Regions from separate parts of the Pseudomonas sp. GW823-FHT06E10 genome, predicted to be linked through region 1. Evidence: predicted binding sites of a transcription regulator. Region 1 holds the regulator's gene; each other region holds the start of a gene.

What was found. The regulator sigma-54, encoded in region 1, starts transcription at its own class of promoters, with help from an activator protein. The targets are predictions, from matches to a motif close to ANTGGCATNNANNTTGCTNT.
Region 2: AC1Q6Y_RS18410 (flagellar basal body rod protein FlgF) is a predicted target of sigma-54. The motif match lies at 1,951-1,970, and genes of this name have one in related genera.
Region 3: AC1Q6Y_RS07660 (DNA translocase FtsK) is a predicted target of sigma-54. The motif match lies at 2,488-2,507, and genes of this name have one in related genera.

What each region holds. Positions count from the first base shown of each region.
Region 1 is NZ_JBXAHJ010000013.1:13,210-17,373, reverse strand. It holds gene AC1Q6Y_RS20320 (HPr family phosphocarrier protein) at 1-54, opposite strand, end outside; gene rapZ (RNase adapter RapZ) at 70-927, opposite strand; gene ptsN (PTS IIA-like nitrogen regulatory protein PtsN) at 930-1,394, opposite strand; gene hpf (ribosome hibernation-promoting factor, HPF/YfiA family) at 1,407-1,715, opposite strand; gene AC1Q6Y_RS20300 (RNA polymerase factor sigma-54) at 1,790-3,283, opposite strand; gene lptB (LPS export ABC transporter ATP-binding protein) at 3,530-4,164, opposite strand, start outside.
Region 2 is NZ_JBXAHJ010000011.1:39,984-44,147, reverse strand. It holds gene flgH (flagellar basal body L-ring protein FlgH) at 1-272, opposite strand, end outside; gene flgG (flagellar basal-body rod protein FlgG) at 325-1,110, opposite strand; gene AC1Q6Y_RS18410 (flagellar basal body rod protein FlgF) at 1,156-1,896, opposite strand; gene AC1Q6Y_RS18405 (cytochrome c3 family protein) at 2,100-2,696, opposite strand; gene AC1Q6Y_RS18400 (nitrate reductase cytochrome c-type subunit) at 2,706-3,167, opposite strand; gene napA (nitrate reductase catalytic subunit NapA) at 3,209-4,164, opposite strand, start outside.
Region 3 is NZ_JBXAHJ010000003.1:432,604-436,767, forward strand. It holds gene AC1Q6Y_RS07660 (DNA translocase FtsK) at 1-2,251, opposite strand, end outside; gene trxB (thioredoxin-disulfide reductase) at 2,559-3,518, shown strand; gene aat (leucyl/phenylalanyl-tRNA--protein transferase) at 3,581-4,164, shown strand, end outside.

The sequences.
Region 1 (4,164 bases):
AGCGCGAGCGTGCAGACCCAGTTTATTGATGATTTCGATTTCCAGAGCAGGCATCGCGATGTGAATCCTTTAGCTGAGGTCGCGGTGGCGGACCTGGACGTTCTTCAGGGATTGTTGCAGCGTTTGCCCCAGACGCTCGGTCAGGTAGACGGAACGGTGATGTCCGCCAGTGCAGCCAATGGCAATGGTGACGTAGGCGCGGTTGCTGGCGGCAAAGCGAGGCAGCCACTTTAGCAGGTATGTGGAAATGTCCTGGAACATCTCTTCGACATCCGGCTGAGCCGCCAGGTATTCGGCAACCGGTTGATCGAGCCCGGACTGTTCGCGCAACTCCGGTTTCCAGTAAGGGTTGGGCAGGCAGCGCACATCGAACACCAGGTCGGCGTCCACCGGCATGCCGCGCTTGAAGCCGAAGGATTCCACCAGGAACGCAGTACCGGGTTCCGGTTGATTCAACAGGCGCAGTTTGATGGCATCGCGCAGTTGATACAGGTTCAGGCTGGTAGTGTTGATCTTGAGATCGGCGAGGTCGGCAATCGGCCCGAGCAGGACGCTCTCGACGCTGATGGCTTCGGCCAGCGAGCGGTTGGCGTTGGTCAGGGGGTGACGCCGTCGGGTTTCCGAGAAGCGCTTGAGCAGTGTTTCTTCGTCGGCGTCCAGGTACAGCACATCGCACTGGATGTGGCGGGCACGGACTTCCTCGAGCAGGTCGGGGAAGCGTGACAGGTGGCTGGGCAGGTTGCGCGCGTCAATGGAAACGGCGACCAGCGGCTGCAACATCTCGGTATGAACCAGGGCGCGTTCGGCCAGCTCCGGCAGCAGACCGGCTGGCAGGTTGTCGATGCAGTAGTAGCCGCTGTCCTCAAGAACGTCGAGGGCGGTACTTTTACCTGAGCCGGAACGGCCACTGACGATGATCAAGCGCATGATTACTGACCGTTTTGCTCGTCAAGGACAACCTGATACAGGGCTTCGTTGCTTGCAGCACTACGCAGCTTTTCGCGAACTTCCTTGCGGTCGAGCATGCTGGCGATCTGTCGCAGCAGCTCAAGGTGCGCATCGGTGGCGGCTTCCGGGACCAACAGCACGAACAGCAGGTCAACCGGCGCGCCGTCGATGGCGTCGAAATCGATAGGGGCGTCCAGGTGCATCAATGCACTGATGGGCGAAACACAGCCCTTGAGACGGCAATGTGGAATAGCGATGCCATTGCCAAACCCGGTGGAACCGAGTTTTTCACGGGCGATCAGCGCCTCGAAGACATCTTGCATCTCCAGGGCCGGCACTTCGCGGGCGATAAGATTGGCAATTTGTTCGAGGGCTTTCTTTTTACTGCCTCCCGGCACGTTCACCAGGGAACGGCCGGGGGTCAGGATACTTTCAAGTCGGATCATGGGTTGGGAGTGTTAACGACCGGTTGCGCCCTGGAGGAGGCTCTGGGTCTTTTCCTTATGCTTTTTGAGTTGTTTATCCAGCTTGTCGGTGAGTGCGTCGATCGCGGCATACATATCGGTATGTTCCGCGTTGGCGACCACTTCATTCCCGGGAATATGCAGCGTGGCTTCGATTTTCTGCTTCAGTTTTTCGACGGTCATCGTGACCTGCACATTAGTGATCTTGTCGAAATGTCGCTCCAATCGTTCGAGTTTTTCGCCGATGTAGGTGCGAAGAGGTTCGGTCACTTCCAGTTGGTGTCCACTGATGTTGACTTGCATACAGCTTCTCCTTCGTTGCCAGTGCATAAAGCGGCAGATCAGATGATCTACCACTGGAACGCTGTGGCGTGGCCCTACATCAACCGCTTGCGTTCGCTCGAAGGCGCGATCCCGAGGGATTCGCGGTACTTGGCGACGGTGCGGCGAGCCACCTGAATGCCTTGTGCCTCCAGTAAACCAGCGATCTTGCTGTCACTCAACGGCTTTTTCTGATTTTCCGCTGCAACCAGTTTTTTGATGATCGCCCGGATCGCCGTGGACGAGCATTCGCCGCCTTCGGAGGTGCTTACGTGACTGGAAAAAAAGTACTTCAGTTCATAAATGCCCCGGGGGGTGTGCATGAACTTCTGGGTGGTCACCCGTGAAATCGTCGATTCATGCATGCCGACCGCTTCGGCGATGTCATGCAGGACCAGCGGCTTCATGGCTTCGTCGCCGTACTCCAGAAAGCCGCGCTGATGCTCGACGATCTGGGTGGCAACCTTCATCAGGGTTTCATTGCGGCTTTGCAGGCTCTTGATGAACCAGCGGGCCTCCTGCAACTGATTGCGCATGAAGGTATTGTCGGCGCTGGTGTCGGCGCGGCGCACGAAACCGGCGTACTGGGCATTGACCCGCAGCCGTGGCACCGACTCCTGATTGAGCTCCACCAGCCAGCGCTCGTTGTCCTTGCGCACGATGACGTCAGGAACGACGTACTCGGCTTCGGTGGACTCGATCTGCGAGCCCGGGCGCGGGTTGAGGCTCTGGACCAGCTCGATGACCTGGCGCAGCTCATCTTCCTTGAGCTTCATGCGACGCATCAACTGGCTGTAGTCGCGGCTGCCAAGCAGGTCGATGTAATCGGTGACCAGGCGCTTGGCCTCGGCCAGCCAAGGGGTCTTGGCAGGCAGCTGGCGCAATTGCAGCAGCAGGCATTCGCCCAGGTTGCGGGCGCCGATGCCGGCGGGCTCGAATTGCTGGATGCGGTGCAGGACGGCTTCGATTTCGTCCAGTTCGATGTCCAGTTCCGGGTCGAACGCTTCGAGGATTTCCTCGAGGGTTTCGTCCAGGTAGCCCTGATTGTTGATGCAGTCGATCAGGGTTACGGCGATCAGGCGATCGGTGTCGGACATCGGGGCCAGGTTCAGTTGCCACAGCAAGTGGCTCTGCAGGCTTTCGCCGGCCGAGGTGCGGGTGGTGAAGTCCCACTCGTCATCATCATTGCTGGGCAGGCTGCTGGCGCTGGTCTGGTAAACATCTTCCCACGCGGTGTCGACGGGGAGTTCGTTGGGGATACGCTCGTTCCAGTCACCCTCATCGAGGTTATCAACCGTCGGGGCGCTCTCCTGGTAGGAGGGCTCCTGGATGTCGGTGTTGGGCTTTTGTTCGGCGTTGTCGGCCAGGGGGTCGGAATTGTCGAAGTCGTCGCCTTCTTCCTGGCGTTCGAGCATCGGATTGGACTCCAGGGCCTCCTGGATTTCCTGTTGCAGGTCCAGGGTCGACAATTGGAGCAGGCGGATGGCCTGTTGCAGCTGCGGTGTCATCGTCAGCTGCTGGCCCATTCTCAAGACTAGCGATGGTTTCATGGCAGGGGCTTAACACCTTATTCGCCGGCGCACATGCGCCATCCACTACAGGGCGCCGGGGCGCCAAACTTAAGCAAATTATATGCCTGAAACTAAAGGGTTTGCCTAGAGCGCTGTAACAATAAAAAACTATAAAGCTGTGTTGCAGCGCTGCCCTTGTCGAGGGCTGACCACGCTTGTCGGCACGGAAGCGCTGGTGAGTGGCTGGTCAGGTGCCCGGGCAACTGCCTGGGCACGGCTCAGCGCTTACAGGCGGAACTCATGGCCCAGATACACTTCCTTGACCAGGTCGTTGGCCAGGATGGTCTCTGCGTCGCCTTCGGCAATCAGTTGGCCGTCATTGACGATATAGGCGGTTTCACAGATATCCAGGGTTTCACGAACGTTGTGGTCCGTGATCAGCACGCCAATGCCCTTGGCCTTGAGGTGGTGAATGATCTGCTTGATGTCGCCGACCGAAATCGGGTCCACGCCGGCGAAGGGCTCGTCGAGGAGGATGAATTTCGGGTTGGTGGCCAGGGCGCGGGCGATTTCCACGCGACGGCGCTCACCACCGGACAGGCTCATGCCCAGGTTGTCGCGGATGTGGCTGATGTGGAATTCCTGCAGCAGGCTTTCCAGCTCCTTGCGACGACCGGCCTTGTCGAGTTCCTTGCGGGTCTCGAGGATGGCCATGATGTTGTCGGCCACCGACAGTTTGCGGAAGATCGATGCTTCTTGCGGCAAGTAGCCGATACCAGCCTTTGCGCGGCCGTGCATCGGTTGGTGGCTGACGTCCAGGTCATCGATCAGGACGCGGCCCTGGTCGGCTTGCACCAGGCCGACGATCATGTAGAAGCAGGTGGTCTTGCCGGCGCCGTTCGGGCCAAGCAGGCCGACGA
Region 2 (4,164 bases), on a different contig from region 1:
TTGCCAATTTGCGAGTTGGCGTTTTTGCTGGCCTGGGTCCTTTCGTTCAGGGTGATGGTGATGATGTCACCGACCCGGAACGCCTTGCGGTCGCTGTAGAGGTTCTGTTCGAAACCGGCCTGATAGATCGAGCCATTGTTCGCGGCCGCCGGCAACGGCGTGCGCGGCAACACCGGAGCGTAGTAAGGGTCATTGGGCTTGGGCGTCGCAGGCACGCAACCTGCGAGCGCGGTGATCCCACTCAGTGCCAGAACAGATACATAGCGATTCATGACCCTACCTCACGGTGTTGCAGGCGGCCCAATGGCCGCCACATAGACTTGATTACAGATTCTGCGTTACGAACGAGAGCATCTGGTCGGCGGTGGAGATCACCTTGGAGTTCATCTCGTAGGCGCGCTGGGTGGTGATCATGTTGACCATCTCCTCAACGGTGCTGACGTTGGACGTTTCCAGGGTGTTCTGCAGCGTGGAGCCGAAACCGTTCAGGCCCGGAGTGCCGACTTGCGGCGCGCCACTGGCGGCGGTTTCCAGGAACAGGTTGTTGCCCACCGCCTGCAGGCCGGCCGGGTTGATGAAGTCGGCGGTTTGCAGGTTGCCGATCACCTGGGCTGCCGGGTTGCCGGCAACGGTGATGGACACGGTGCCGTCGCGGCCGACCGTGAAGGTCTGCGCGTCGTTCGGAATGACAATGGCCGGCTCCAGGGCAAAGCCGCTGGCGTTGACGATCTGGCCGTTGGAGTCCAGGTGGAACGTACCGTCACGGGTGTAGGACGTGGTGCCGTCCGGTTGCAGGATCTGGAAGAAACCACGGCCGTCGATGGCCATGTCCAGCGGCTGCTCGGTGGTTTGCAGGCTGCCGGCGGTGAAGTTTTTCTGGGTACCGACGATGCGCACACCGGTACCCAGTTGCAGACCCGACGGCAGTTCGCTGTCCTGGGTCGACTGGGCGCCTGGCTGGCGCTTGATCTGGTAGAGCAGGTCCTGGAACTCGGCGCGGTCACGTTTGAAACCCGTGGTCGACACGTTGGCCAGGTTGTTGGAAATGGTGGTCAGGTTGGTGTCCTGGGCGGACAGACCTGTTTTGGCAACCCATAGAGCCGGAAGCATTCGATTCTCCTCGTGCGCCTGTTTTACGGCGCGACGTTCTGGTAATTAGCTGATCTGCAAGACCCGAGCCATGGCCTGGTCATCGTCTTTGGCGGTGTTCATCATCTTGATGTGCAGCTCGAACTGCTTGGCCAGGGCCAGAACGGAGGTCATCTCCTCCACGGCATTGACGTTGCTCGATTCGAGGAACCCGGACACCAGCTTGACGTTGGCATCGGCCTGCGCAGGCGCGCCGTCCTTGGTGTGGATCGAACCATCCAGGCCCTTGGTCATGTTCTTGAAGTCCGGGTTGACCAGCTTGATGCGGTCGACTTCCGCCATCACCCGGGGACCTTCGCCCATCGCGCGGATGCTGATGGTGCCGTCCTCGCCGACTTCGATCTGCTGCTCCGGCGGCACGGAAATCGGCCCGCCATTGCCCATGACCGGCATGCCGTTGCCGGCGCGCAGCACACCCAGGGCGTCAACATTCAGGCTGCCGGTGCGCACGTAGCTTTCACCGCCATCGGGGTTCTGTACGGCAATCCAGCCGTTGCCTTGCACGGCAACGTCGAGGTCGCGGCCGGTTTCCACCAGTGAGCCGGGGGAGAAATCCGTGGCCGGGCGTTCGGACATGGCAAACGCACGCGCCGGAAAGCTGTCACCGAACACCGGCATCGAACGGGCCTGCTCCAGGTCTTTCTGGAAGCCGTTGGTGGAGATGTTCGCGAGGTTGTTGGCATGAGCCTTTTGCGCCAGTGCATTCTGGCTGGCGCCGGTCATTGCCACATAAAGGTACTTGTCCACACTCTTTCCTCTGCCTGCCGGACGTTTGCCGCCCACTGCTGTGTTGCGCAGGTTGTAGCAATTTGCAGACCAACTTGCGCGCAGCGGCTCCAACCCCCTTTAAACAAGGGGCTGGAGGCTAATCAGAAGGGAATCGAACGATGTATCGAAGACGAAAAACCGGCGCGGTTATGCCGCTTGGCGGCAATGCCGTGAAAAGCCGGCTACCAACCTTTCACGCCGCTCATGTCGGGCAATTTGTGGGCAATGCCTTTATGGCAATCGATACAGGTCGCCTGGCCACTGGCCAAGGAGGTGGAGTGCATGTTGGCGGCGCGTTTACCCTGGCGTGTGAAGTCCATGAACTCGAAGTTATGGCAGTTGCGACACTCCCGGGAATCGTTGGCCTTGAGCCGTGCCCACTCGTGTTCGGCCAGCTCCCGGCGCATGCCCAGAAACTTGTCCCGGGTACTGATAGTGCCGAACAGCTTGCCCCAGACCTCCTTGGAAGCCTGCATCTTGCGGGCGATCTTGTGCGTCCACTCATGGGGGACGTGACAGTCCGGGCACGTGGCGCGCACGCCCGAGCGGTTGGTGTAGTGAATGGTTTCCTGCAACTCGACAAAAACGTTGTCGCGCATTTCATGGCAGGACGTGCAGAACTTCTCGGTGTTGGTCGCTTCCAGCGCGGTGTTGAACCCACCCCAGAAAATCACCCCGGCGATAAACCCGCCGAGAGTCAGGAAACCCAGGCTGTAATGCACGCTGGGCCGACGCAGCACACCCCAATAATCCTTGAGCAAGGCAAGCAAAGATTTCATGGCCTTTCCTCAAGGTTTCGGCTGGTGGTTGATTTCGTCTTGCAAGACCTGGTCGATGTTCTTGAAGCTGTTGTTCACCAGTGGCTTCACATCCTTTTGCGGCACGTGACACTGGTTGCAGAAATATCGGCGCGGCGACACCGCCGCCAATGCCTGGCCGTCACGGTCCATGTAGTGAGTGATGCTGATCATCGGCGCCTGGGTACGCGCACTGTTGGCGCGACTGTGGCAGGTCAGGCACTTGTTGCTGTTCATGTCGATGGCATACCCGCGAATGCTGTGGGGTATGGTGGGCGGTTGATCGGGGTAATTACGCTCACGCTTGAGGTCCTTGTTCTCGTCTTCGGCAATGGGCGGTGCCGGCAGCTCCTGGGTCAGGGTCCCGCCGACTCGCCGCCCATCCGGTGCCGGCGCATCCAGTGGGTAACCGGGTTCTGCCGCAAATGTCGCGGGCAGCCACATCAGCAGCATGACAAGCAAGGACAGCGAACGATAATTCATGAAAGCTCTCCTTATGCCGTCTTGATCAACTCAATCCTGATCGCGCATTTCTTGTAATCGGTCTGTTTGGAGATCGGGTCCGTCGCATCAAGCGTGACTTTGTTGATCAGCTTGTTGGCATCGAAAAACGGCACGAACACCAGGCCTTGGGGCGGCTTGTTGCGCCCCCGGGTTTCAATCCGTGCACGCATCTCGCCGCGCCGACTGATCAGCTTTACTTCGCTGCCACGCCGGGCATTCAAGGCCTTGGCATCGGCCGGGTGCATGTAGACCAGCGCATCGGGGACCGCTTTATAAAGTTCTTCGACACGCTGGGTCATAGTCCCGGTGTGCCAATGCTCAAGCACCCGACCGGTGCTCAACCAGAACGGGAAGTCCGCGTCCGGGGCTTCCGCAGGAGGCTCGTAAGGCAGCGCGAAGATGATTGCCTTCTTATCGGGGTAGCCGTAGAACTGCACGCCACTGCCCTTCTCGACATACGGATCGTAACCTTCGCGGAAGCGCCAAAGCGTTTCCTTGCCTTCGACGACAGGCCAGCGCAACCCGCGCTCGGAGTGATAACGATCAAAGGGCGCCAAGTCATGACCATGTCCACGGCCGAACTGGGCATATTCTTCGAACAGACCTTTTTGCAGGTAGAAACCGAAATCCCGGGCCTCGTCGTTCTGATAGCCCGCCGCCATTTGTTCAACAGGGAACTGATCGACCTGGCCATTCTTGAACAGCACCTCATACAGGGTCTTGCCCTTGTATTGCGGTGAGCCGTCCAACAGTTCCTGCGGCCAGACCTCGTCGGTTTTAAAACGCTTGGAAAACTCGACCAATTGCCAAAGGTCCGACTTGGCGTCACCCGGCGCCGAGACCAGTTGATGCCAGAACTGCGTACGCCGCTCCGCGTTGCCGTAAGCGCCCTCTTTCTCGACCCACATCGCCGTCGGCAAAATCAGATCGGCCGCCTGTGCCGAGA
Region 3 (4,164 bases), on a different contig from region 1:
CCAGCACAAACTGGACCGCTTCGTCGTACAGCGCGTCGGCCTCGGGATCGTCACCGTCGCCGCCACCGCTGCTGCCTTCAAAGCCACTGCCCGCCTCTTCGACGCCATTGAGGATGTCGTCGTTGTATTCCGGCGCACCCCGCAGCTTCCAGGCTTCCACCACGCGGTGAACCTCATCGTCGGACACGAAAGCACCGTGAACACGAATCGGCAGGCTGGTACCCGGCGGCATGTAGAGCATGTCACCGTGGCCCAGCAGTTGTTCGGCGCCGCCCTGGTCGATGATGGTCCGCGAGTCGATCTTGCTCGATACCTGGAACGCCATGCGGGTCGGGATGTTGGCCTTGATCAGACCGGTGATCACATCCACCGACGGACGCTGGGTCGCAAGGATCAAGTGGATACCGGCCGCACGAGCCTTTTGCGCGATACGGGCGATCAGTTCTTCAACCTTCTTGCCGACGATCATCATCATGTCGGCGAATTCGTCGACTACGACCACGATGGTCGGCAGCTTCTGCAGCAGTGGCGCTTCGTCGTGGATGCTTTCACGCTTGTACAGCGGATCACTCAACGGCTCGCCGGCGTCCTGGGCTTCCTTGACCTTGGCGTTGAAGCCCGACAGGTTTCGCACGCCCATCTTGGCCATCAGCTTGTAGCGTCGCTCCATCTCGGCAACGCTCCAGCGCAGGGCGTTGGCGGCGTCTTTCATGTCGGTGACAACCGGGCACAGCAGGTGCGGAATGCCTTCGTAGATCGACAGTTCCAGCATTTTCGGGTCGATCATGATCAGCTTGGCGTCTTCCGGGCCAGACTTGAACAGGATCGACAGGATCATCGCGTTCACACCCACCGACTTACCGGAACCGGTGGTACCGGCGACCAGCAAGTGCGGCATTTTCGCAAGGTCGGTGATGACCGGCTTGCCGCCGATGTCATGGCCCAGGGCCAGGGTGACCGGGGATTTGAAGTTGTCGTATTCCGGAGTCGACAACACCTCGGAGAAACGCACGATCTGCCGATCTTCGTTGGGAATCTCGATACCGACCGTGGTCTTGCCCGGAATCACTTCCACCACGCGCACGCTGGTCACGGCCAGGGAACGGGCCAGGTCTTTGGCCAGGTTGGAGATTCGGCTGACTTTTACCCCGGCCGCCGGCTGGATTTCGTAACGGGTGATCACCGGGCCCGGGTGGATCGAATCCACTGCGACTTCAACGCCGAATTCCTTGAGCTTGATTTCCAGCAAGTGGCCGACCGCAGCCAGGGATTCAGGCGAGTAATTGAGTTGTTTCTTTTCCGCCGGGTCGAGAATCGAAATCGGCGGTAAGGTGCCTTCCACGGCACTGTCGACGAACAGCGGCGCCTGCTTTTCTTTCTCGACGCGTTTGCTCGGTGCGGCGGGCTTTGGCGGCGCGGGCGCAATCACCGGCGGCACCTGCTTCTCGCGCTCGGACATGTGCTTGCTCAGGGCTTGCTCACGTTCGATCAGACGTTCCTTGACCTTGGCCTGCTCGCGTTTGTCGGTAACGGTCGGCGCAACCACTTCATCCATACGGTCGTCGACTTCACGCAACTGGGCAACCAGCTGTTTGCGCTCGGTACGGGCCGCCCACCAGCGATTGGCGGCGCCCTGGAACAGTTCGAACAGATCGAGGGTGATCTTGCCGGTGATGTCCATCACCTTGAACCACGACAGGTCGGTAAACACAGTCAGGCCGAACAGGAACAACGCAATGAACAACAGCGTGCTGCCCTGGATATTCAGGGCGTTCCTGGCCAGTTCGCCGAGGCTTTCCCCCAGCGCACCGCCCGCACCGGCCGGCAGACCGGTCGCGGCATGAAAATGGATATGGGCCAGAGCGGCGCCCGACAGCACCAGGAACACCAGGCCGATCAGGCGCCAGGAGAACAGCCACCCGCTCCACTGCCACGGCTCGTGACGCTGGCGGAAGATCTGGTACGCCTTGATGGCCAGCAGCAACGGGAAGATGTAGGCGAAGTAACCCAGCACCATGAACAGGATATCGGCGCTGTAGGAGCCCGCTGGCCCGCCGAAGTTCTGTACATCGTCGATCTTGCTGTTATGACTCCAGCCCGGATCGTCCTTGCCATAGGTCAACAAGGCCATCATCAGGAACAGGCACAAGGCACCGATGGCGATCAGCGCACCTTCCTTGAGTCGGTAGTGCAAGTGCTGGCGCCAGAGCGGCACGACGGCTGGTTTGGGTGCTGCGGTGGATTTCTTCAAAACGCTTCTTTTCCTGCGCCAATGGCGCGTCCATCTGGTGAATGTCTATAAAAACCGCGAAAAAACTGCCCAATCCAGGCAGGTAATAAAGTTAACACGTGTAACCGGGACTACTTTTAACACTGCACCCCTGTTTCTATAAACACGGCGCACACTGAATATATGTAACACGCAGGGCATTGTACGGGTTTGTACGCACGACGCCATGCTTGAGACCCTTGGATGCAGCATAGTCAACAGCACATGACATGCCATTCAATTTGAGCATGCATTCTCTTTGGTGACAAAGGCTTATGAGGTGTTTTTTATGAGCGAAGCGAAGCATTCCCGCCTGATTATCCTGGGCTCCGGCCCTGCCGGTTACAGCGCGGCAGTTTATGCCGCCCGCGCCAACCTCAAGCCGGTTGTCATTACCGGCATCCAGGCAGGTGGCCAGCTCACCACCACCGTCGAAGTGGATAACTGGCCAGGCGACGTTGAAGGCCTGACCGGACCGGTGCTGATGGATCGCATGCAAAAACACGCCGAACGCTTTGCCACCGAGATCGTTTACGACCACATCCATACCGCCAAGTTGCAACAACGGCCGTTCGAGCTGATCGGCGATGGCGGCACCTACACCTGCGACGCCTTGATCATTGCCACCGGCGCCTCCGCGCAATACCTGGGCCTGCCGTCGGAAGAAGCGTTCGCCGGCAAAGGAGTTTCGGCGTGCGCGACCTGTGATGGATTTTTCTATCGCAATCAAGTGGTTGCCGTGGTCGGCGGCGGCAACACGGCGGTCGAGGAAGCCTTGTACCTGTCGAACATCGCCAAAGAAGTGCACCTGATCCATCGGCGCGACAAACTGCGCTCGGAGAAAATCCTCCAGGACAAACTCTTTGAAAAGGCCGCCAACGGCAATGTTCGCCTGCACTGGAACCAAAACCTGGACGAAGTGCTCGGCGATGCCAGCGGCGTGACCGGTGCCCGCCTGCGGGACAGTCACACAGGTGAAACCCGGGAGCTGCCGCTGGCCGGGGTGTTTATCGCCATCGGCCACAAACCCAACACCGACCTGTTCACGGGCCAACTGGAAATGCGCGACGGGTATCTGCAGGTCAAGGGTGGCAGCGAAGGCGATGCCACCGCTACGGCGATTGCAGGTGTGTTTGCCGCCGGTGACGTGGCCGACCACGTTTATCGCCAGGCCGTTACATCTGCCGGTGCCGGTTGCATGGCGGCGCTGGACGCTGAAAAATACCTGGACGACATTCCAACCGTTTGAAGGCAAACTTTATGGCGGGCCAACACCCGCCACTGCCCTCCCCTTCTGCAAGCCCGGATGCCATGCTGACTTGGTTACAACGCAATACCTTGCATTTCCCACCACTGGAAAAGGCCATGCGCGACCCCAACGGGCTGCTGGCCGCCGGTGGTGATCTGTCCGCCGATCGGCTGATCTCGGCTTATCGCCACGGCTGCTTCCCTTGGTTTTCCGAGGGCCAGCCAATCCTCTGGTGGTCTCCGGACCCGCGTACGGTGCTGTTTCCCGACGAATTGCACGTCTCGCGCAGCCTGAACAAACTGCTACGCCAGCAACGCTATCAAGTGACCTTTGACCAGGACTTCGCCGCCGTCATCCGCGCCTGTGCCGCGCCCCGGGATTACGCCGACGGCACCTGGATCACCGAGGCCATGCAGGACGCCTACATCGAACTGCACAGGCGTGGCCACGCGCACTCGGTGGAAGTGTGGGACGGGGACGAACTGGTGGGCGGGCTCTACGGCCTGGCGATGGGCCAGCTGTTTTTCGGCGAGTCCATGTTCAGCCTCGCTGACAACGCCTCGAAATTCGGCTTTGCCACACTGGTGCGGCATCTGAAAGACTCGGGTTTTGTACTGATCGATTGCCAGATGCCCACCGATCACCT